2 regions of the Halobacillus sp. Marseille-Q1614 genome follow, and region 1 is predicted to be linked to the other one. Evidence: riboswitches for the same ligand, from Rfam matches in the RefSeq annotation. Region 1 holds a riboswitch; the other holds the start of a gene.

Region 1 (17,095 bases):
ATTTTTGTATTTAAATAGAAGAACGTCGCTTTCTTGCCGCTAGCTTTAAGCATCGATCGTACAAAGCTTTTCGCATGCTGCATCGCCTTTACTTTACGATCGGCTAAATACATCCCGACTAACCCTTCATGAACCATCTCGTGAAACCCGCGATGAGGAAGGGACTGAATGGAGTGATTGGTCTGCTTTACAAAATAGACCAATCGCTCCTTCATCATTTCTTCATGATCATAATATGAGCAGAAGTTTAAATCTCCTTCTTCTTTATCCTCTTCCTGATCAATATAGTAATCCAGCAAAATATGGAGCCCCTGCATATATGGGAAATAGCTTTCCTCTATTCTTTGGGCCAATGATTCCTCCATCTCTCCCCCAAGTGCGTACGATACGAGGCAGAAGATCCCCAGCGTAGAGCCAGTACAGGCAGAAAATTCATACCACTTAAGGTTTGAGCACATGTCCTGATGAGTTTCAAACCAGCTCATTAACCGAGGAAGCCTCTCTTCTTCTTTTACATGCTTATGTACTTGAAGATCATTGTAAAGATAACCAAGCTTCGTCGTGTATTTTTCGGTGACTGCATAAGCCTCTGATTGCCGTAATACGTCTTGGCACGTTTTCACTAAATCCTGGAGGTAGTCCCCGTCGTTTTTTTCTTCACGAAAAGCATAATAATCCTTCAGCTCATTAGATGGAGTTAAGGCATCCGTCATTGATTGATGCAGCTGCCGAAAGTCCTGCGGATCCATGGACGTACTTCGGTCACAAAGATTATCTAAATAATCACTGATTGTCTGGTAGGCTACTATAAAACGAACCGCTTCACCTAGGTTCTCTCCAGCCAGCAAAGCATACACCCCTCCGCCTTCACAGTGAAAGGTTTTAGAATCTATACTGGCTAAGGCCTGCATACGAAGCTCCAGATCAGGAATACATTCCGCTTTTTTCTTCCAATAATTCAGCTCATGATGCACCCGTGGAAAAATGTCTTTATACACTTTAACCATTAATGGCACTGCACGTGTTGGAATCCTTACAGACACGACAATCTCTCCTTTACCTATTTCCTGCTGGACAATTGCTGTTCCATAAAATTAAGCATATACAAATAAGCCTGCTCCCATTCACCTTCATTAAAAAGCTCGTGATAAAATAAAGGCCACTCTTTATACATTTTTTCTTCCGTTTTTATTAAATGAAACCATTCATACGTTTTCTGTGCATCTACTATCACATCTTTCCCCGCCTGCATTACCAATAAAGGCAAGCCTGGAAAGCTGCCGGCATGCTTAAACGCTAACTGAATAGCTTTCTGAAATTCCCGGTACCACCTAACGGACACCTTTTTGAGCATGAGTTCATCTGTTTGATAGCTTTCAATAACCTCAGGATTATTTGTCACCATCTCCGGCTTTACAGGTGATGATACGAGCAGACCCGGACACACTTTGTTTAAAACTCTACCTGCAATCTCCATAGGTTTTGAAGCTCTCTGCCCGAGTCCAAGTGCCGGAGAAGACAAAATAACCCCATCCAGATGAGGCTGCAATTTTTGCATGAACCTTATAACAATCAAACCGCCCATGCTGTGGCCTAGTACAAATAAGGGGATTTCATCTTCAGCTTCATTTATCCATTCCATAACTTTATGTAGATAATCATCAAAAGACTTGATGTGTCCTCTTTTCCCTTCTGACTCGCCCTGACCCGGCAGATCGCCAGTAATCACACGATAACCGTCCTGCTCCAGTCTTTCGATCACATGAGAGTAGCGCTTTGAATGTTCAAAAGCGCCATGAACAATAATAACCGTTGCTTTTGGACGCAACATTTAATCGTTCCCCCTGCCATTTGCTATACTAAAACTACCTATTATTATAAGGGGGATATCGATGATTTGCGAATATAATGGAAAATTCCCGCAAATTGATTCTTCTGTATTTGTTGCAGAGGATGCTGTCATTACGGGAGAAGTAAGTATTGATGAAGAATCAAGCATATGGTTTAAAACCGTCATTCGGGGAGACGTGGCCCCTGTAAGAATCGGACGCCAGGTGAACATACAGGATTTAAGCATGCTGCACCAGAGCCCGAACCGCCCGCTGATTATTGAAGATGGAGTAACGGTCGGCCATCAGGTGACCCTGCATTCCGCCCATATAAAAAAGAATGCGCTTATTGGAATGGGTTCTTTAATACTAGACGGAGCTGAAATTGGAGAACAGGCGTTTATCGGAGCGGGAAGCCTTGTACCTCCTGGTAAAAAGATCCCTCCGCGCACCCTTGCGTTAGGCCGGCCCGCCAAAGTTGTAAGAGAGTTAACAGCAGAAGATTACAAAGAGCTGGACCGAATCAGGAAATCTTATGTAGAAAAAGGACAAGCTTATAAAAAACTTCAGAGCTAAATAAAAAGCCGTTACCCTTTATTCGGGTAACGGCTTTTCTTCTTTTCGCGGACTCTAGTTAAGGCCTAAGCGATCTTTTAACTGCTCCGCTTTATCTGTTCTTTCCCAAGGGAACTCTACATCTGTACGTCCGAAATGGCCGTAAGCAGCAGTTTGGCGGTAGATCGGACGGCGAAGATCAAGCATTTTAATAATGCCGGCTGGACGAAGATCGAACAGTTCACGTACAACTTCTACCAGCTTCTCTTCTTCTACTTGACCTGTTCCATTTGTATTAATAGAAATGGAAACAGGCTGTGCCACTCCAATAGCATAGGCAAGCTGAACTTCACATGAATCAGCTAATCCGGCAGCTACGATATTCTTAGCAACATAACGAGCCGCATAAGCAGCTGAACGGTCAACTTTCGTCGCGTCCTTACCGCTGAATGCGCCTCCGCCGTGACGGGCATAGCCTCCATAAGTGTCTACAATGATCTTACGTCCGGTTAAGCCTGCATCCCCTTGAGGACCTCCAATTACGAAACGGCCTGTTGGATTAATAAAGTATTTCGTCTTATCATCAATGAGTTGAGACGGTACAACCGGAACAATCACTTGCTCATGAAGATCTTTCTGGATTTGTTCCAGTGTGACCTCTTCAGCGTGCTGAGTAGATATTACAATTGTATCTACACGAATGGGCTTGTCATTTTCGTCATATTCTATAGTTACCTGAGTTTTTCCATCCGGACGCAGGTAATCCAGAGTTCCATCATTGCGAACATCTGAGAGGCGCTTGGCCAGCTTGTGAGCGAGGGAAATTGGAAGAGGCATTAATTCTTCAGTTTCATTATTGGCAAAACCGAACATTAACCCTTGGTCTCCGGCTCCGATGGCTTCGAGTTCTTTATCGCTCATCTTGCCTTCCCTGGATTCTAATGAGACGTCAACTCCTCCTGCAATATCAGGGGATTGCTCATCAATAGCCGTTAATACAGCACAGGTATCTGCATCGAAACCATATTTGGCTCTCGTGTAGCCGATGTCTTTAATCGTCTGGCGGACGATGGCTGGAATGTCCACATAAGTACTTGTGCTGATTTCTCCTGATACTAGAACAAGCCCTGTAGTGACGGTAGTTTCACAAGCTACCCGTGCATTGGGATCGTTTTTTAATATTTCATCTAATATTGAATCTGAAATCTGATCACAGATTTTGTCCGGGTGACCCTCTGTGACAGATTCTGATGTGAATAACCGGCGGTTGGCAGGCATTCTGTAAACTCCTCCTTCTGTTAAGTACAAAGATTCGACGGAACTCTTTACCCGTATCTTTTAGAAGTTTATAAACGTAAAAATTCTTAACAAACAGAATTTTGTGGGTATCGATATGTGCTTTTAAAAAGAAAAAACCCTTCCTACACTCGAGGAAAGGTGCTGTTTCCTTTCGCTCTTATCGTCCAAAGCCACGTATGACTTTGCTTCAGGTTAGCACCATGCCAAGTGAATGACGGGTTGCCGGGTTTCATAGGGCCTGTCCCTCCACCAGCTCTGGATAAGAGAGTATCCGTTCGGACTAATAGTATCGAAATAGAGCATACATGTCAATTAATATTCCAGGTTTATGAAATGGAGCACGACCCATTAATACACTGTTTCTTGAAGATATTGTAGCGGTTTCTTGCGATCCCTTTATAGAGAGGATGGCCGATAAGTGAAACACCAGGAATATTAATGAGGAGGCCGAGAGTAAACAGCGTCGGCATTCGCAGTAATAAGTACTGTAATGCCGCAAATCCCCGCTTCACTTCATTTTTATGGGTGATGACGTGAATTTCTTTCTTAAGGGTTCTTACACTGCTTGCAGAAATCTTATATTCTTCCGCAAACTGTTGAAGAGGCTGCCACTCCATTTTCCGAAACCAATCGAGCGGCTGAAGGATACTTTTCGTCTGCTGGCACAGATAACAATCTTCATCAAATAATATTTTCACTTTGCTCATCATTTCACATCCCCTCAATAACATTATATCCCAGTAATGAATAAAATAAAAAATAAGCATTTTTTAAATTAGTATGGATTATTAATTCTAATGTGTTATACTTTATTTCAAAGTTGACCATTGGCTCCATTTAAAATATTTACAGTAAAGGCGGGTAGACACATATGAGTACGATTAATCAAATGTCTGAGCTTAACCAATTACTAACCCAACCAAATGTCCATCACCATTTATCCGTTCCTCTATTAGTTGAAAAAATACTATCTCGCAAAGAAGGAACGCTGACAAATAGTGGTGCAATTCAGGCTACGACGGGTGCTTATACGGGTCGTTCCCCTAACGATAAGTTTATCGTAAAAGATGACGATTCTTCTCATTATGTGAATTGGGGGAAAACCAATCGCCCGATTGATGAAGATGTGTTCGTTAATTTATACCACAAGGTTTTGGACTATTTAAAAGGAAAAGACGAAGTGTTCGTCTTTAAAGGGTTTGCCGGTGCTGATGAACGATACAGACTTCCTATCCAAGTCATCAATGAGTTCGCCTGGCATAACCTGTTTGCTCATCAAATGTTTATCCGCCCGGACAGCGAAGATCTCAACGAACATGAAGCGGAATTCTCTGTTATTTCAGCTCCAACCTTTAAAGCAAATCCCGAAACGGATGGAACGAATTCAGAAGCGTTTATTTTGATTTCCTTTAAACATCGGATCGTCCTCATCGGGGGAACCGAATATGCTGGAGAAATTAAAAAATCTATCTTCTCAGTTATGAACTTTCTCCTGCCGCAGAAGAACGTCCTTCCTATGCACTGTTCGGCCAATGTCGGAAGTGAAGGGGATGTAGGATTATTCTTCGGTTTATCAGGAACAGGAAAAACGACTCTTTCTGCCGATCCTAACAGAAGGTTGATCGGTGATGATGAACACGCATGGTCCAACTATGGCGTTTCGAACATTGAAGGCGGATGTTACGCGAAATGTATCAACCTTTCTGAGGAAAAAGAACCTCAGATCTATAACGCCATTCGTTTTGGCGCCGTACTGGAAAATGTCCTTCTTGACCCTTATTCTCATAAGCCCGATTATGAAAATACGACATTAACCGAAAATACAAGGGCCGCTTATCCACTGAATCATATTAAGAACACAGTGGTACCCAGCGTAGCAGGCCACCCGAGAACCATTATTTTTCTAACAGCAGATGCTACCGGGGTGCTGCCTCCGATCAGCAGGTTATCTAAAGAACAAGCGATGTACCACTTCCTAAGCGGCTATACGAGTAAGCTGGCTGGAACCGAACGCGGGGTTACTTCACCGCAGGCTACCTTCTCGACTTGTTTTGGTTCGCCTTTCCTTCCATTAGCACCTTCCGTTTATGCGGAAATGCTGGGAGAAAAAATTGACCAATTCAATAGTGAAGTATATTTAGTGAATACAGGCTGGACAGGTGGAGCTTTTGGCCAAGGAAAGAGAATGAACCTATCTCACACAAGATCGATGGTTCATGCTGCCCTTGAAGGCGAACTGAAATCTACTGAAACATATACAGATCCAGTATTTGGTCTTGAAATTCCAACTCACTGCCCGGGAGTGCCTGATGAAGTGCTTATTCCAAGAAAGGCCTGGAAAGATACAGCCGCCTATGATGAAAAAGCACATGAACTTGCTTCTAAGTTCCATGAGAATTTCAAGCAGTTCACGATAGCCAGCCATGAAATTAAAGATGCTGGACCTTTATTTGGAAGATCATAATTAACGTATCCTCATCTCCTCATATATAGATAAAGCCGTGCTGATAACAGCACGGCTTATTTCTTTTATAAGTACTTCTCTTCTATTATTTTTAAACATTGAGGGAGTACTTCATCCTTCATCATAAAGCTGTACAGTTTATTTTCTTTCAGGCTGTCCGGCAGCCGGCTTAACAATACCGGTCCCTCTGTTTCATAATAATGAGGCTGATCTTCCAGCTTTTCGATATAGGCGTAATAGACATTTTTAATAATCGTCCCGCCTTTACCGGATACGTAATATTGCCCGATGTAGTTTAATTTATCTACGTAGGCACCCGTTTCCTCGAAAACTTCTCTTAGTGCTGCCTGCTCTGCTGTTTCGCCTTTTTCCACTTTGCCTCCCGGGAATTCCAGACCTCTATCTTTATGCTTAGTTAACAGCCATTGATCTTGAAATCGGCAAATAACCCATACATGCTTTGGAGCCGTTGAAAACGGATGGTCCTCAAAGGATAGTTTTACTTGGTTTCGATAAAAATCATAAAAAGTCTTCACGTAAGATCATCTGCCTTTAATACGAAGTTATGTATTTTTAATACTTTCCTCTATTTTAAATCGTATCATAAGCGAAGAGTAATAAAAACTCCTGAAAAAGCCGTAATTTATTAAATGAGGCTTAATTATAAGGAAAGCCGCTTCCTTATTGAAGCGGCTCTTCGTTTTTTAAATCTTCCAAAACACCCATTTCAGTAATATGATTTTTCGTTTTTTCATCGCCAAGTTCGTAGATCATTCGAAAAGCGCCTTTCATGCCATCATCATATTCATCATTATCCATATCCTGATGATACGGTTGAAAAGGAATATGAGCACGATAGAACGAGCGGGTGTCCGCATTGTCAATCTCATCAAATATCTCTCTCAGCAGCAGCAGATCGTATTCATCTGCATAAATAATAAAATCATCATTATTTCCATCATGGTTGATTGATATTTCTTTCGTTCCGATATTCACATAATATGGTTTCTTACTCATAAAAAAAACCTCCTTAGCTGTAGGTTTTACAAACAAAGAAGGTTTTATTACGGCTTTTCCATCATTTAAATCTCTTTGGACAAACCTTGCAGTAATCACTGTCTGTATGGAGCCTGTGTGATAAACAGCAGCATTTCCTCTGTCTTGCTCCTGTTTCCAATTTGGGCTGTTCCAGAAAGTAGGTAAAAGGATTATGACTCGTCCCAAACGTTTCACCCGGCAGATCTCTGACGATATAGTAGAAATCCTGCTTCATCCGTTCTGTTTCTTCCGCTGAATACCATTCGGCCAACTGCCTTTCATACAGCCGAAACATATAAACAGAAATATTTTCCCACATGACGTCCATGGATAGGCGGGTCAAGTGATTGATATGCAGAAATACTGGACGCACAATTTCTTTAAATAGATGGTCCAGCTCTTCTCTCATCCACTGCTCCCGCGTTTGGTCAACCGGCTGAGTCACCACTTTAGACAGCAGGTGCAGACGCGGCAGCCACTTTTTCTTCTCATCCACTCTTATAAGTTCCACATTGTCGAGGTTCATATTAGGGAACTTATTAAAAAGTGTCATCGAAGCCAACGGAATCGTAGCGATAAAGTTCGCATAGCGTTTAGATAAAACAGATGCCGTCGTTAAAAAGAACTCGGACTCCATATACGCATGAATCTCATCGAGGGTTTCCTGAACTCCTTTTTTGTTCTGCAAAACCTCTCCTTTAACCACACCTAATATATCTTCAGATGGTGTTGAGTCTAAAAAATATTTAAAATTCTCACTTAGAAAAACTTCTTCATCCCTTGTTAATGAAACCATTATGTCACCTCTGCCCGTCATTCAAATCTTCTGTTTTTAAGTGTATGATTCAAGCTCGAAATTGTCAAAAAGGGCTGCCTTATAACGTAAAGCGATCTTCCTGCTTTGTGAAGCTGCGTAACACTTCTTTATTTATAGAAACACCTATCCCTTTTCCATGAGGGACCTGCATCATTCCGTTATTTACTTCAAAGTAAGGATTAATAATATCTTTCTCAAAATAACGCAGCGAACCGGACAGGTCGCCAGGATATTGGAAGTTAGGCAGCGAGGCGAGCGCAAGGTTGTGAGCTTTCGATATGCCTGTTTCGACCATACCGCCGCACCAGACTGGAATGTTATGGGATTGGCATAGATCATGAACGTGAATGGCAGCAGACAAGCCGCCAATCCGGCTGATCTTAATATTCATAATCCGGCAGCTTCCAAGGGCGATGGCCTGTTTTGCATCTTCATAGCTTTGGATAGATTCATCTAAGCAGAGAGGTGTCTTCATTTGCTTCTGAGCCTGCTGATGCAAATAAAAGTCTCCTGATGGAAAGGGCTGTTCAATCATTAACAGACCGAGGTCATCAAGTTTCACGACTTCTTCCAAATTCTCTTCCTCATACATCCCGTTGGCATCGATCATAAGAGGAAGATCTGGATGCGTCTCCCGGACAGATAAAATCATTTCTCTTTCCTTGCCTTTTTCAACTTTCAGCTTAAAACGGGTGTACCCCTCATCTAATAAGGAATCAATTTCTTCCGCTGTATAGCTGCTCAAGCTGATCACAGCCCCTGCTTCCACTTCTTCTTTCACTCCTCCAACCAGACAGCTTAAACTTACATTTTGCTGCTTGGCAGCTAAGTCCCAAAGCGCTCCTTCAAGGCCGGCTTTTGCCATCGGATGTCCTTTTACAAAAGACACGGCTTTATGAAACTGCTCTGGCTTTTTTAAACCTTTTACTGCTGGAATTAAAAAATTACTTAGAACATGCCTCGCCGTCTGGATCGTTTCGGAAGTGTAAAAAGGAGAAGGAAAAGCCGTAACTTCTCCCCAGCCGCTTAATCCAATATGATCTTTTGCTTCGACTACGATAACCGGCCGTTTTTCCAGAGTCCCCTGATGTGTAACAAACGGCTTTTTTAACGGCATTTCAACCTGGATAAGCCTTACTTCTTTGATATTCATATTAATCCCTCTCCTGTATATATTCAGGGAGTTTTCTTCTTACTAATTTGTTAGATGCATTTCTCGGCAGTTCATCAATAAAGTAGACTGCTCGAGGGAACTTGTAGCTGGCTAGCTTGTCTTTACAGAAATCCAGCACTTCTTTGGAAGTAAGACTTACTCCTGGCTTCAGGACGATAAAGGCGGCGGGTGCTTCTCCCCACTTCTCATGTGGCAGGCCGGTAACGGCGACCTCTAACACTTGAGTCATTCCCTGCAGCACGCTTTCTATTTCTGCCGGATATATATTTTCCCCGCCTGATATAATCATATCCTTCACGCGGTCGACGACATATAAAAAACCGTCATCATCCAGGTAGCCTAAGTCTCCTGTAGCCAGATAATCAGACGATACTAGAGGATGATTATAATAACCTCGAGTAACCATCGGACCTTTCACAAAAATTTCACCGACCTGATCTGCCGGTACTTCTCTTCCTTTAGTCATAATCTTTAAGCTGGCCGTGCCTAGTGCTTTTCCAGCCGAGCCAATTTTTCTAAAGGCGTCATCCGGGCTTAATGTAGAGATCTGTGAACTTGTCTCCGTCATTCCGAAGGACTGAAAAACAGGAAGCCTTCTTTCTTTGGCTTCTTCAAGGAGCGGTACAGGCACTGGGCCCCCACCAAGCAGCGCGCCTCTGAAATGTGGGGGGAATTCTTTGAGGTTACTGCTTAACAGCCTTTGAAGCATTACGGTGACTATGGAAATTAAAGTAACCCCTTTATTTAATATCTGATCGATCACTTTTTCCTGATCAAACCCTTTAAGAAGCACGATGGGCATCCCATAAATCATATTTTTCATAATTAAAGAAAAGCCGCCAACGTGAAAGACAGGAAGGCAGACTAGCCACTTGTCATTTGAATGCAGTCCGAGGTTTAACGAAGATCCAATTGCGCTGAACCAGTGGTTGCCGTACGTGTGCATCACGGCTTTCGGACGGCCTGTGGTACCAGAGGTAAACATCATCGTAAATACATCATCTAATTTTAAAAATTCGTGAAGCGGATAAGTTTTATCACTTTGAGGCATATCCTCCAGGGAATAGAGAGTAAGAGGATCCTGTATGCCATCTTTAATCTGATTAGCTTTTTCCATCTGATCGTGATCCGCTGCAAGATGACTCACGTCCGCATCATTCACTTGAAACATGAGATCATTGACTGTTAACCGCGTATTTAAACAGACAGCGACTGCTCCAATGTAGCTGACGGCATGCACAAGTACCGCATACTGCACATGATTGGCGGCCAGTATCGCAATGTGGTCCCCTTTTTTAACTCCGCATTCAATTAAACCGTAAGCGGTCTTCCTGCTTTGATTTCTTAATTCAAGAAAGGTAAGTACGGATCCATCTTCTAATTCAATTGCAGGCCTACCAGGCTGCAAATCTGCCTGTTTCTCAAGCCAATGAGGAATCTCCATGATTGTCCCACCTTTAAATGTTCTCTAATAAAAAGGACTAACCCTAAAGGGCAGTCCTTTTTGTACGCTGTGGCATAACAATACCTTGAATAATAGTATTGCTAGCTTATTAAGGGAATCTTGGGAACTGATCGAAATTAGGCTTGCGTTTTTCTTTAAAGGAATCACGGCCTTCTTTCGCTTCATCCGTTGTATAGTATAACAGTGTAGCGTCTCCGCCCATCTGCTGCAGCCCGGCTAAACCATCTGTATCCGCATTGAAGGAAGCTTTTAAGAAACGAAGAGCAGTTGGAGATTTCTCAAGCATCTCACGGCCCCACTGCACAACCTCATCTTCAAGTTGTTCAAGAGGTACGACTGTGTTTACCAGTCCCATATCCAGAGCTTCCTGAGCATTGTACTGGCGGCATAAGTACCAGATCTCCCTGGCTTTCTTATGACCTACGATACGAGCAAGCAGCCCGGCACCGTAACCGGCATCAAAGCTCCCTACTTTCGGTCCTGTCTGCCCGAAGATCGCGTTGTCCGCTGCGATGGTTAAGTCACAAACAATATGTAGTACATGACCTCCGCCAATCGCGTAGCCGGAAACTTCTGCTACAACCGGCTTAGGAATAACACGAATCAGACGCTGTAGGTCCAATACGTTTAAACGAGGAATCTTATCGTCGCCTACATAGCCGCCGTGGCCTCGTACGCTCTGGTCTCCACCTGAGCAGAAAGCAGCGTCTCCAGCCCCTGCTAGTACGATTACACCGATTTTGGAATCGTCACGCGCATAAGCAAATGCGTCAATTAATTCCTGAACCGTCTGCGGACGAAAAGCATTCCTTACTTCTGGTCTGTTTATTGTAATTCTTGCAATTCCTTCAAAAGTTTCGTACAAAATGTCATCATACGTACGTTCTGAAACCCAATTATACTTCATTACCTTTTCCTCCCAACGTGCTTTATTACACAATGTTTATTGTAACATGAATTCTTCTACAATTTCAGCGAAAATCTCTGGCTTCTCTACATGTACAGCGTGCCCGGCTTCACGGATTTTATAAACGCGAACTTTCAGGGTTAACTTTTCCATCTCTTCATTGATCCTTAGGAACTTCTCATCCTCACATCCCGTGATAAGCAGAACATCTACTGACAGCTCGGGAAGCTTATCCCACCAGGAAGGCTGCCTGCCTGTCCCCATACCCGCCAGCGATTGAGCCAGACCTGCGGCCGTGTGGCTCAGCCGTTCGGTTCTTACCCGGTCCTGTACCTCTTCTGGCAGGGACTTTTGCGTATGAAAAAGGGGGAGGTTTTCCCAGAGGTTTACAAAGCTTTTCAGTCCATCCTTATGAAGCATGTCGATAAGTGTCTGATCCTTTGCCTGCCGGGCCATCTGTTCCTCAGTTACAGACAGCCCTGGTGAAGAGCTCTCTAAAACGAGTTTTTCTACAAGTTCAGGATATAAGAAAGTAAAAGAGAGAGCAGCACGCCCTCCCATTGAATAACCGATCAGGCAGACTTTCGGTACATTCAATTCATTAAGTATCAGTGCCAGATCATCACAAAATTGTTCCATACTTATTGATCCGATCTCGCCTGTTTTCCGGTGGCCTGGCATATCCAGTTTGATCATCCGCCAATCTTCAGTGAATAAAGAGATGGATTCGTCAAAGGTATCCCCACTGCCCGTAAATCCATGTAGAAAAAGCAAAGGTATGCCTTCCCCGCCGAAATCTTCAACCCAATACTTTTTATCTTGGACTTTTACATACATCTTTTTCACCTTCTTAAACGAACAGCCTCTTCGATATTTCTCCAGCGATCTTTATGAAACTCTACATGGGTCGTTCGGCTTGTCACAACTTCAATCACTTGAAGCCCTTTTTCTTTATAGCTGATGGATAAGGCTTTCTTATAATCTTCCCAGCTAGCTACTCTTTGAAAATTTCCGCCGTAGGTTTCCACTATCCGTTTAAAATCAATACCAAGCGGAGTGCCAAAAAGCTCTTCAAAGTGTTCGCTCTCCCCTACTTTTGGAAGATAGGAGAAGATTCCCCCGCCATCGTTGTTAATCACTACTATTGTAAGGTCAATGTCCTGTTGTTTAGCAGCTAACAATCCATTTATATCATGAAAAAAAGAAACGTCGCCTATTAATAATGTCGCCGGCTTCCCGCTGGCAGCAGCTCCAATCGCCGAAGAAACGACGCCGTCAATGCCATTAGCCCCGCGGTTAGCCATCAGCTCGACCGACTTTGGAGTAGACATGAAAAAGCTGTCTACATCACGAATCGGCATGCTGTTGCCGATAAATAAAATCGATTCATCCGGTATGGCTTCCGACAAATAAACTACAGCGTGTCCTTCATTCAGCTCTTCTGACGGTTCTCGGAGCATCTCTTCTTTGGCGAGGATGTTTAATTCCTGCCATGTATTCAGCCAATCATTTTCCTTGCTGCCCTCTTCAAGCTTACCTGCTAATTGAACACTAAAAACACGGGGATTGGACCAGATGAACTGAGTCGATACTCCAGCGGGTTCGCGGTAACTGCTGTGCTCATCCACTACATAATGGCTGATCGAAGAAGAATGCAGCTGAATCCATTTTAAATAAGCTTTAGAAACAGGCATCGCCCCAAAACGAATAATGTAATCAGGACGCAATTGATGCTTAATCTCCTCACCTTTTAATAAGGCGTCATAATTTTCAATGATATTTCGTTTATCGTGCTTCCCAGTCCTTAACCGGGAGAGAGGGTCGGCAAAAACAGGAACGCCAGCTTTAGAAGCAAAGTTGGTCAGTGAGTCTGCTAATTCAGCATCCGTTTGCGGTCCGCATACGATTAATCCTTTTTGATCGCTTAAAAGCAATTCTTTAAAGGTTCTTACTTGTTCTTCTGTTAACTTTGTTTCTCCACTTAACGGTTCAGAAAGTGATGGGGCACCTTCACTCCAAAGTCCATCCAATGAAAAATCAGGGACTAGCGGCTCACGCAGCGGAACATTGATATGAACGGGCCCCTGCTGACCGGAAGTACTCTCCTGTACAGCACGCGCCGCCTGCTTACGGGCATAAAAAAGCATGGTTTGATCCGGTAACGCAAGATCATGGAACCATTTCACGTAAGATCCATACATGTTCAGCTGTTCAATAGCCTGCGAGGCTCCTACGTCCCGAAGCTCGTGTGGACGGTCTGCCGTTAAAACAACCAAAGGAACCCTGCTATAGTATGCTTCCACTATAGCAGGGTAGTAATTGGCTGCTGCTGTACCGGAAGTGCAAACTAAAATGACCGGTTTTTGCTTCGCTTTTGCCAATCCTAGAGCAAAAAAAGCAGCAGATCTTTCATCTAAATTAATCCAAGTGTTCATGTCTTCATGTTCACGAAATGCCAAAGCCAACGGTGTTGAACGTGAGCCCGGAGAAATGACGGCATCCTCCAACCCCGATCTTACAAACTGGTCGGCAAAATGTGTGATATATCTCGAAAGGTCTAGTACATGCTCCATCAGTATCCCCCTAAGACGGACAGCATAGGTTTTAATTTAACCCCTGTTTCATCGTATTCTGTTTCAGGGTCAGAATCTTCTACTACTCCGCACCCTGCAAATAATGAGGCTTCATCTTTTTGAATAAGTGCTGACCGAATAGCTACGGCAAACTCTCCATTATTGCGCCCATCAAACCAGCCGACCGGTCCTGCATACCAGCCGCGATTCAGCACTTCATGATTGCGGATATATTCGACCGATTTTTTCTGCGGCATTCCGCCGAGAGCCGGTGTTGGGTGAAGCCTTGAGACGACATCCAATAAAGTATAACCCTCTTCTAGCGTTGCGGTAACCGGTGTATATAAGTGCTGAAGGTTACGCAAAGGATAAAGGACCGGCTTCTCTGGAATATCGATATTGTAACAGCACGCTTCCACAGCCTGCCGGATCATTTGAACGACGAATTCGTGCTCCTGGCAATTTTTAGGATCATCAAGCAGGGCCTGTCCCAGCTTTTTGTCTTCCTCATCATTTTTGCCGCGGGGGGTTGTACCCGCCAGGCAAGTGGATACAAGCTGCTGATTATCTACTTTCGCTAACCGCTCAGGCGTGGCGCCGATAAAATGTTCACCATCGCTTTCCACTGTAAAAATGTAGCTGTTTGGCTGAGTAGCTGCCAGCTTCTCGATGACGGCTGCCAGCTGAACGTCTTCTTTAAACGCCACACGAAGCTCACGAGCAAGGACCACTTTTTCCAGCTCGCCATTTTTTATATCTTCTGTAGCTTTTTTTACACTGTCCTTCCATTCTTCAGGCTGAATCTCGCTTGTATTTGTACATACCGGCAGGCGGACCTCCGTACGTTCTCCGTGTAGAAGATGGTTCTTGTCACTCTTGATCTGATGAAGGATCTGCTGTTTATGATCCTCTTTGAAAATCAAAAGGTTTGTTGTTAAGAAGGAACTGTCCCCTTTGTTAGTAAGCAAATACATGGGAATGGTCATCTGACTATCCGGGAAAGCCTCCCACGGGAAAGCTTTTTCCTCCTTCGAATCGAAGCTGAACCCGCCTATTGCTACTAAACCGGTCCCCTTCTCACTAAACATATCGTAAACGTGAGCCTTCTGCTGCAAGGCTGTCCACATCGCTTCAATTTCATTAAATCGATGTTGGTCTCCGGAATAGACACGTTTTGCAGAACCAGCACCAGCTAAAACAAATTCTTCATCTGCACTTCTCCAATATAAACGGTGCGATGAGACCTGCTTAGCTCTGTCCAAGAAAGCGATGCTGTCCGCTGTATCGATTTGTTCTACATAACTTATCATTTGCGGCTCTCCCTCTAGAGCCGCCCGGTTTATTGCTTCCTCTACGATTGCATCAATCTGAGGTATTTTTACATGAAGCATTAAGATTCCTCCCATCCCTAACCAGGGACGCTCTCATTTAATCGGTCTATTATCATTCTCTTTAAAAAAGCAGACCCTCTTCTATTTTATTCTCTTTCAGTCCAGGACTCAAGGAATCCTCACTATTTCCAGCATATTCTTACAAGGATTGACACTTGGGGACCCTTTCCCTAAACTTAAATTGATATTATATTACTACAAGGGAGATGAACTCCATGAGCTCGGTTCCTAACCAAAATATGAAAGCTTCCTTGAATGAACGGGACGGTTTTCAAGTATGGTGGAGATTAATGCGTCCTCATACCCTGACCGCTGCTTTTGTACCTGTTTTTATAGGATCTGTATTAGCTGCCCTTGATGGTACATTCCATTTTGGGCTGTTCTTGGCCATGTTACTAGCATCCATACTTATACAAATAGCTACTAATATGTTCAATGAATATTACGATTATGTCAAAGGACTGGATAACGAAAATTCAGTTGGAATTGGAGGGGCGATTGTAAGGGATGGAATAAGCCCGCGCACCGTGCTTCTTTTAGCCAACGGCTGTCTTGTAACTGCTGCCATTTTAGGCTTTTACATCTGTGCTTCTTCAAGCTGGTGGATCGCCGTTATCGGGCTGGTATCCATGCTGTTTGGGTACTTATATACAGGTGGACCTTACCCGATCGCCTATACTCCATTTGGCGAAGTAACTGCCGGCTTTTTTATGGGTCCGATTATTATTGGCATCAGTTATTTTATCCAGACGTTAAGCCTTAACTGGACAGTGCTTCTCATTTCCCTGCCAGTCGCTATCTTCATAGGGGCGATCTTGCTTGCCAACAATATCCGCGACCGAGTCGGCGATGCAGAGAATGGTCGCAGAACACTTGCAATCCTGTTCGGCCACCAGGGGGCTATTCGTTTTCTCACTATTATTTTTGCAGTAGCCTACATTCTTACAATAATCTATATCTTGATTGGCAGCCTGCCTGTCTGGTCCTTCATAACTTTGCTAAGTTTGAAAAAAGCAAACCAGGCAGTTAAAGGATTTATGGGGAAAAGCCAGCCTTTAGAAATGATGCCGGCGATGAAGGCGACTGCCCAAACAAACACTATATACGGCCTGATGCTTGGTATTTCCCTGCTGCTACAGTTAATTATACCTCTCTAGCACTACTTAAAAGGGGACTAATGGGGCGGGAATCACCTCGCTTTTTAGCGGACGATCGTCCAAACCTCCTTGAGAAACCCACTCTGCGGGGTCTCGGATCGTCCGTTTTTTAAGCAGGAGTCTCGCTGCTCCCCTACCCATTACGAGGAAAAAGGGGGAGGTTTGATTTGTATACATAAGGGAATTATTAAAGGAGCGATCACATGAAAATCTCAATGAACAATACACTTATGGAATCGTTAGGAATGGAAGTTGTTAAGGCGACTCCTTCAGAGGTGACTCTGAGTATGCCTGTCGATAAAAGGACGCATCAGCCGATGGGCTTTTTACATGGAGGTGCTTCCGCAGCTTTGGCAGAATCAGCCGCAAGCATCGGAGCTTTTTTAAATATAGACAGTGATAAACAACAAGTCTTTGGGATTGAAA
Region 2 (4,483 bases), 2.1 Mb from region 1:
CCGTACTCTTCCATGTGCTGACGCTTTAATAGAGCATAAGACGTATTGGCACCTGATGCTCCAAACGGAACATCAAATTCACGGATCGGATTGCGGTTTGGAGAGCGTAAGGTTTCGCCTTTTTCATTTTTATTGGCTAGGACGCAGACTACAGTCTCACACATCCCGGCTTCAATAGCAGCCGCTGCCCGCCAGATCATTCCCGGCCCGGAAGCCCCGCCAAGATCAACGACGTTCGACATGGTGGGATCGATTCCTAAATACTCCGAAACTGTCGCTGGCACGTGCTGTGGTGTCTCACCTACTTGAGGACCGACGAGCAGACCGTCGACCTCGTGTTTGGAAATGCCGGCGTCCTTTAGGGCCAGACGGACAGATTCGGCAATTAAGCTTAAAGTTGTTTTTCCTGTTGAATAACGAACGGGCTCTAATTCACCAATTCCAATGATTGCCCCTCTAGGTCTACGAGTCATTACACGAACTCCTTTTCTGTAATCTGGCGGTAAGACTGTAAACTCGCTGGATTTCTCAGAGACGCTTCATTACTTACCGTTTTTCCTAAGGCCGCAGTTTTTGCAGCTCCTTCAACTTTCTTGCCATTGATGGTATGAGGAATGTCTGTGACTTGATAAATTCGCTTCGGAACATGTCTTGGTGACGCCGTCGCCCGGATTTTCTTGCGGATGTTCTTAGCTAATTCTTCGCTCAACTTATCTGTTACCACGCAAAGGATGATTTCCTCATCATTCTCTTTTGGAAGCCCAAACACGATCGAGTCTTCTACTTCCTGAATATGATCAACAGCCCGGTAGATTTCCGCGGTACCGATTCGAACGCCTCCTGGATTTAAAGTTGTATCCGCGCGTCCGTAGATAATGAAAGACTCATCAATCGTCTGTTCGGCGAAATCTCCATGTGTCCAGATGCCTGGCCGCTTTGAAAAATAACTCTTACGGTAACGCTCATCCCCGCCTTCACCGAAAAAGGTAATCGGCATGCTTGGGAACGGCTGGGTACAGACTAGATCAGCCTTTTCTCCATAAACAGAAGCGCCGCGCTCATCTAATGCGTCGACAGCCATTCCTAATGCTTTGCAGGCGATTTCGCCTCGTTTTACCGGGTGAACCGGTGATCCCATCACAAAGCAGCCGATGATTTCCGTCCCGCCAGAAATAGAAGCGAGGAAGAAGTCTTCTTTTATCGTTTGATAGACCCAGTCGTACTGCTCGGGTGCAAGCGGAGCCCCGCAGGACAAAATGCTTTTTAGTCTTGAGAGCGAATGCGAATCTTTTAATTGAATGCTGGATTTAGCGAGTGTCTCTAAATATTTTGGACTTGTGCCGAAATGCGTCACTCCGACTTCATCCGCTATATCCCACAGGTGAGAGAGGTTGTCTGATCTTACAGGGGATCCGTCATATAAAAGCAGAGCGGCTCCACTGGCTAATCCGGACACCAGCCACGGATACATCATCCATGCGGTGTTGGTGTACCAGAAAAGCACATCATCCTTTTGAACGTCGCAGTGCAGCTGGTGTTCTTTTACGTGTTGAAGAAGCGTGCCGCCGGCAGAATGGACGATAGCTTTTGGAAGCCCCGTTGTGCCGGATGTATATAAAATGTACAATGGGTCGTTAAAAGCTGTTGGTGTAAATAATGGTTCTGATGCGTTATTGCTGCAAAGGTTGTCCCACGTTAAAGTTTCTGTGCCGGGAACATCCAATTCTCCACTTAACGTAATAACGGCAGTTAAACCTTCGAGATTCTCCGCGGTTTCTTTAACTTTTTCTCTAATGTTAAAAGGCTTTTCTTTGTATTGATACTGAAGGGAGGCTATTAATACTTTAGGCTGCACCTGCCCGATACGATCCAAGATTCCTTTCGTGCCAAAGTCCGGAGAGCAGGACGTCCATATCGCTCCTAAAGAAGCAGTGGCAATCAAGGCGGTGAGCCCCTGGATATCGTTAGTTGTAATCCCGGCGACACAGTCTCCTTTTTTCACACCTAAGTTTTTCAGTCCTTGCTGCGCCTTAGCGACAGCTTCTTTTAGTTCTCCTAATGTAATTCGGCTGCTGACTCCATTTTCATTTGCTTCATAAGCAACAGTTCGATCGAGAGATCCACGCAGCAGGTTTTCGGCAAAATTCAGCTGTGCATTTGGAAACCACTGCGCATCCGGCATGGAGGAGGCAGGGGTATAGACGCTGCCTCCTTTTTCACCGATAACTCCGGCATAGTCCCAAACCTTCGACCAGAATTCATCTAAGCGGGAAATGGACCAGCGGTGCAGTCGTTCATATGGAAAAAGCGGCTGATCTGCGAAATCAGCAAATGCTTTTATATGTGAATGGTTTATACCTTCCTCGGGCGGCTCCCATAGTAAGGAGGAACGCTCAGGTGTAATTGATATCGTCATGGATAAAGCTCCTTTCGTCCTATAGAAAAAGCTCTCTTCAAAAATAAGAAGAGAGCTGAAACACTCTTCTTATCTTCCAGGATTTCTCCTGCAGGAATTAGCACCTTTTCAGACGATTGCCTGAAGGTTGCCGGGCGTCAACGGGCCAGTCCCTCTGCCTCTCTGGATAAGAATCAATATTTAATTAAAAAACCTCTCTATTTTTTATAAATAGAGAGGTTCAAGAGATGTATTTATTCTCTTATCTTCCTGAGCCTTTGCTCAGTAGGATTTGGCACCTTGCTATAAATATAGCGGTTGCCGGGTTTCACAGGGCCAGTCCCTCCACCTCTCTGGATAAGAATTTCGTCGTTTATTAAGTTATTTGTGATCATAGCAGTTAAATTCTTTTTCGTCAATGGATTTCTTTAGAAATCTCTGAAAATTACATGAACCATTTTCTTCGACAAAGCCGGCGTATGACTTAAAGAAACAGCCGATTTTTTTGTCGTAAAATCATCCATTAAAAAAATCTGATTAGTGATGAGCCTCACTGCGTGCGTCGACCCTGCCCTTTAAAATTAAGATATAGGAAAACGGAAAGGGGAGAAGATCATGACAGAGAGGCAGTCATCAAAGGTTAACCCAACAAATCCTAAGGCAGAGGATTCATTTAAGGGGACGTTGTTTTCAGTTGGGGTTGTAGGAGCCGTAATCGTTATTGTCTGGGTAGCCGTATTTTGGATCTATATGGCAAGAGTATAGAGGGGGAGAGACGATGCATCGGCTGGAAGAGATTTGGATGACACTAAGTATCGGGCTGCTTGTTGTTTTTATGGTAATTATCGGCTATCAAACATTTGCGATGGGAATGGGGCCGCCGAGCCATAAAGAAACAATAAATCCGCAAAAAGTAACGGAAACTGCTCCATTTGATCAACCCGGTATTAAGCAAATTGGGGAGAACGAATATGAAGTCGTGATGGTTTTACAGGCGTTTCAGTTTACTCCTAATAAAATTGAAATTCCCGCTGGGTCGAAGGTTACCTTTACGATGGCCACTCCAGATGTAACTCATGGATTTCAAGTCGCAGGAACCAATTTAAATGCCATGGTTATGCCTGGGCACATCCAAAAAATCACCCATACATTCAACAAGCCAGGTGAGTTTCTTGTGTTATGTAATGAATATTGCGGAGTAGGCCATCAGATGATGTCAACTACCATTAATGTGCAGTAAAGGGGGGACCAAAAATGGAAAGTGCATTACGTAAAACGATCATTCAAAAGACAAAAGGTCTCGGTGTAAACCCGCAAGACGCGAAGGTTTCATTATCCTATTTTTCCGTATCATTTGTGGCACTTCTAATTGGCGGTGTTTTAGGATTGCTGCAGGGACTGGAGCGCGCTGAGATTCTTCTCCTTCCGTCCTGGTTCAATTATTATCAAGTGTTAACCGCCCATGGGATATTACTGCTTCTCGTGTTTTCTACGACTTTTACGATCGGTTATCAATATGCCAACCTTTCTTATTCATTTGGAGGGCTGCTTCCTAAAGTCCGCAAGCTTGCCTGGACGGGATTCGGTCTCATGGTATTTGGGACAGTATTGGCCGCGACGTTGATTGTATTAAATGAAGCATCTGTCTTATATACATTTTACCCGCCTCTTGCTGCGCATCCTTTGTTTTACGTAGGGCTCGTCTTTCTTGTTTTAGGAATATGGGCCTGCTGCTTTGGTGTTTTTATTAATTACCGTCATTGGAAAAAGTTCCACCCAGGCCAGCCGACTCCATTACTAGCTTTCTTTGCGATGGGAGTTTTCGTCCTCTGGTTCTTCGCAAGTATTGGAGTTGCGATTGAAGTTCTAACATTGATCCCCTGGTCCATGGGGCTGGTGGAAACAACTAACGTAATGGTAGGCCGTACGTTATTTTGGTGGTTTGGCCACTCCTTAGTAAACATTTGGTATCTTGTAGCTGTTTCTGCATGGTATGTTATCGTACCGAAAATTATAAAAGGCAGGCATTTTAATGAGAAATTGATCAGGCTCGTCGTCATCCTGCTCGTTATTTTAAATATTCCGGGA

The links. A riboswitch is a leader RNA that binds a small molecule or an ion and turns the genes downstream of it on or off. The one in region 1 is predicted to bind S-adenosylmethionine.
Region 2: linked by a shared signal. The riboswitch ahead of HUS26_RS13430 (acetoacetate--CoA ligase) and the one ahead of metK (methionine adenosyltransferase) in region 1 are both predicted to bind S-adenosylmethionine.

What each region holds. Positions count from the first base shown of each region.
Region 1 covers NZ_CADDWH010000001.1:642,073-659,167, reverse strand. The annotation lists gene HUS26_RS03230 (tetraprenyl-beta-curcumene synthase family protein) at 1-1,007, opposite strand, end outside; gene HUS26_RS03225 (alpha/beta hydrolase) at 1,061-1,831, opposite strand; gene HUS26_RS03220 (gamma carbonic anhydrase family protein) at 1,893-2,405, shown strand; gene metK (methionine adenosyltransferase) at 2,460-3,662, opposite strand; SAM riboswitch class I at 3,838-3,949, opposite strand; gene HUS26_RS03210 (thiol-disulfide oxidoreductase DCC family protein) at 4,010-4,390, opposite strand; gene pckA (phosphoenolpyruvate carboxykinase (ATP)) at 4,555-6,147, shown strand; gene ytkD (RNA deprotection pyrophosphohydrolase) at 6,213-6,683, opposite strand; gene HUS26_RS03195 (hydrolase) at 6,829-7,164, opposite strand; gene HUS26_RS03190 (hypothetical protein) at 7,226-7,981, opposite strand; gene menC (o-succinylbenzoate synthase) at 8,061-9,155, opposite strand; gene HUS26_RS03180 (o-succinylbenzoate--CoA ligase) at 9,157-10,620, opposite strand; gene menB (1,4-dihydroxy-2-naphthoyl-CoA synthase) at 10,730-11,548, opposite strand; gene menH (2-succinyl-6-hydroxy-2,4-cyclohexadiene-1-carboxylate synthase) at 11,585-12,385, opposite strand; gene menD (2-succinyl-5-enolpyruvyl-6-hydroxy-3-cyclohexene-1-carboxylic-acid synthase) at 12,391-14,121, opposite strand; gene HUS26_RS03160 (isochorismate synthase MenF) at 14,121-15,512, opposite strand; gene HUS26_RS03155 (1,4-dihydroxy-2-naphthoate polyprenyltransferase) at 15,728-16,669, shown strand; gene HUS26_RS03150 (hotdog fold thioesterase) at 16,873-17,095, shown strand, end outside.
Region 2 covers NZ_CADDWH010000001.1:2,702,441-2,706,923, reverse strand. The annotation lists gene HUS26_RS13435 (thiolase family protein) at 1-473, opposite strand, end outside; gene HUS26_RS13430 (acetoacetate--CoA ligase) at 473-2,416, opposite strand; SAM riboswitch class I at 2,483-2,589, opposite strand; SAM riboswitch class I at 2,655-2,759, opposite strand; gene HUS26_RS13425 (cytochrome c oxidase subunit 2A) at 3,011-3,160, shown strand; gene HUS26_RS13420 (cytochrome c oxidase subunit II) at 3,174-3,635, shown strand; gene HUS26_RS13415 (cbb3-type cytochrome c oxidase subunit I) at 3,650-4,483, shown strand, end outside.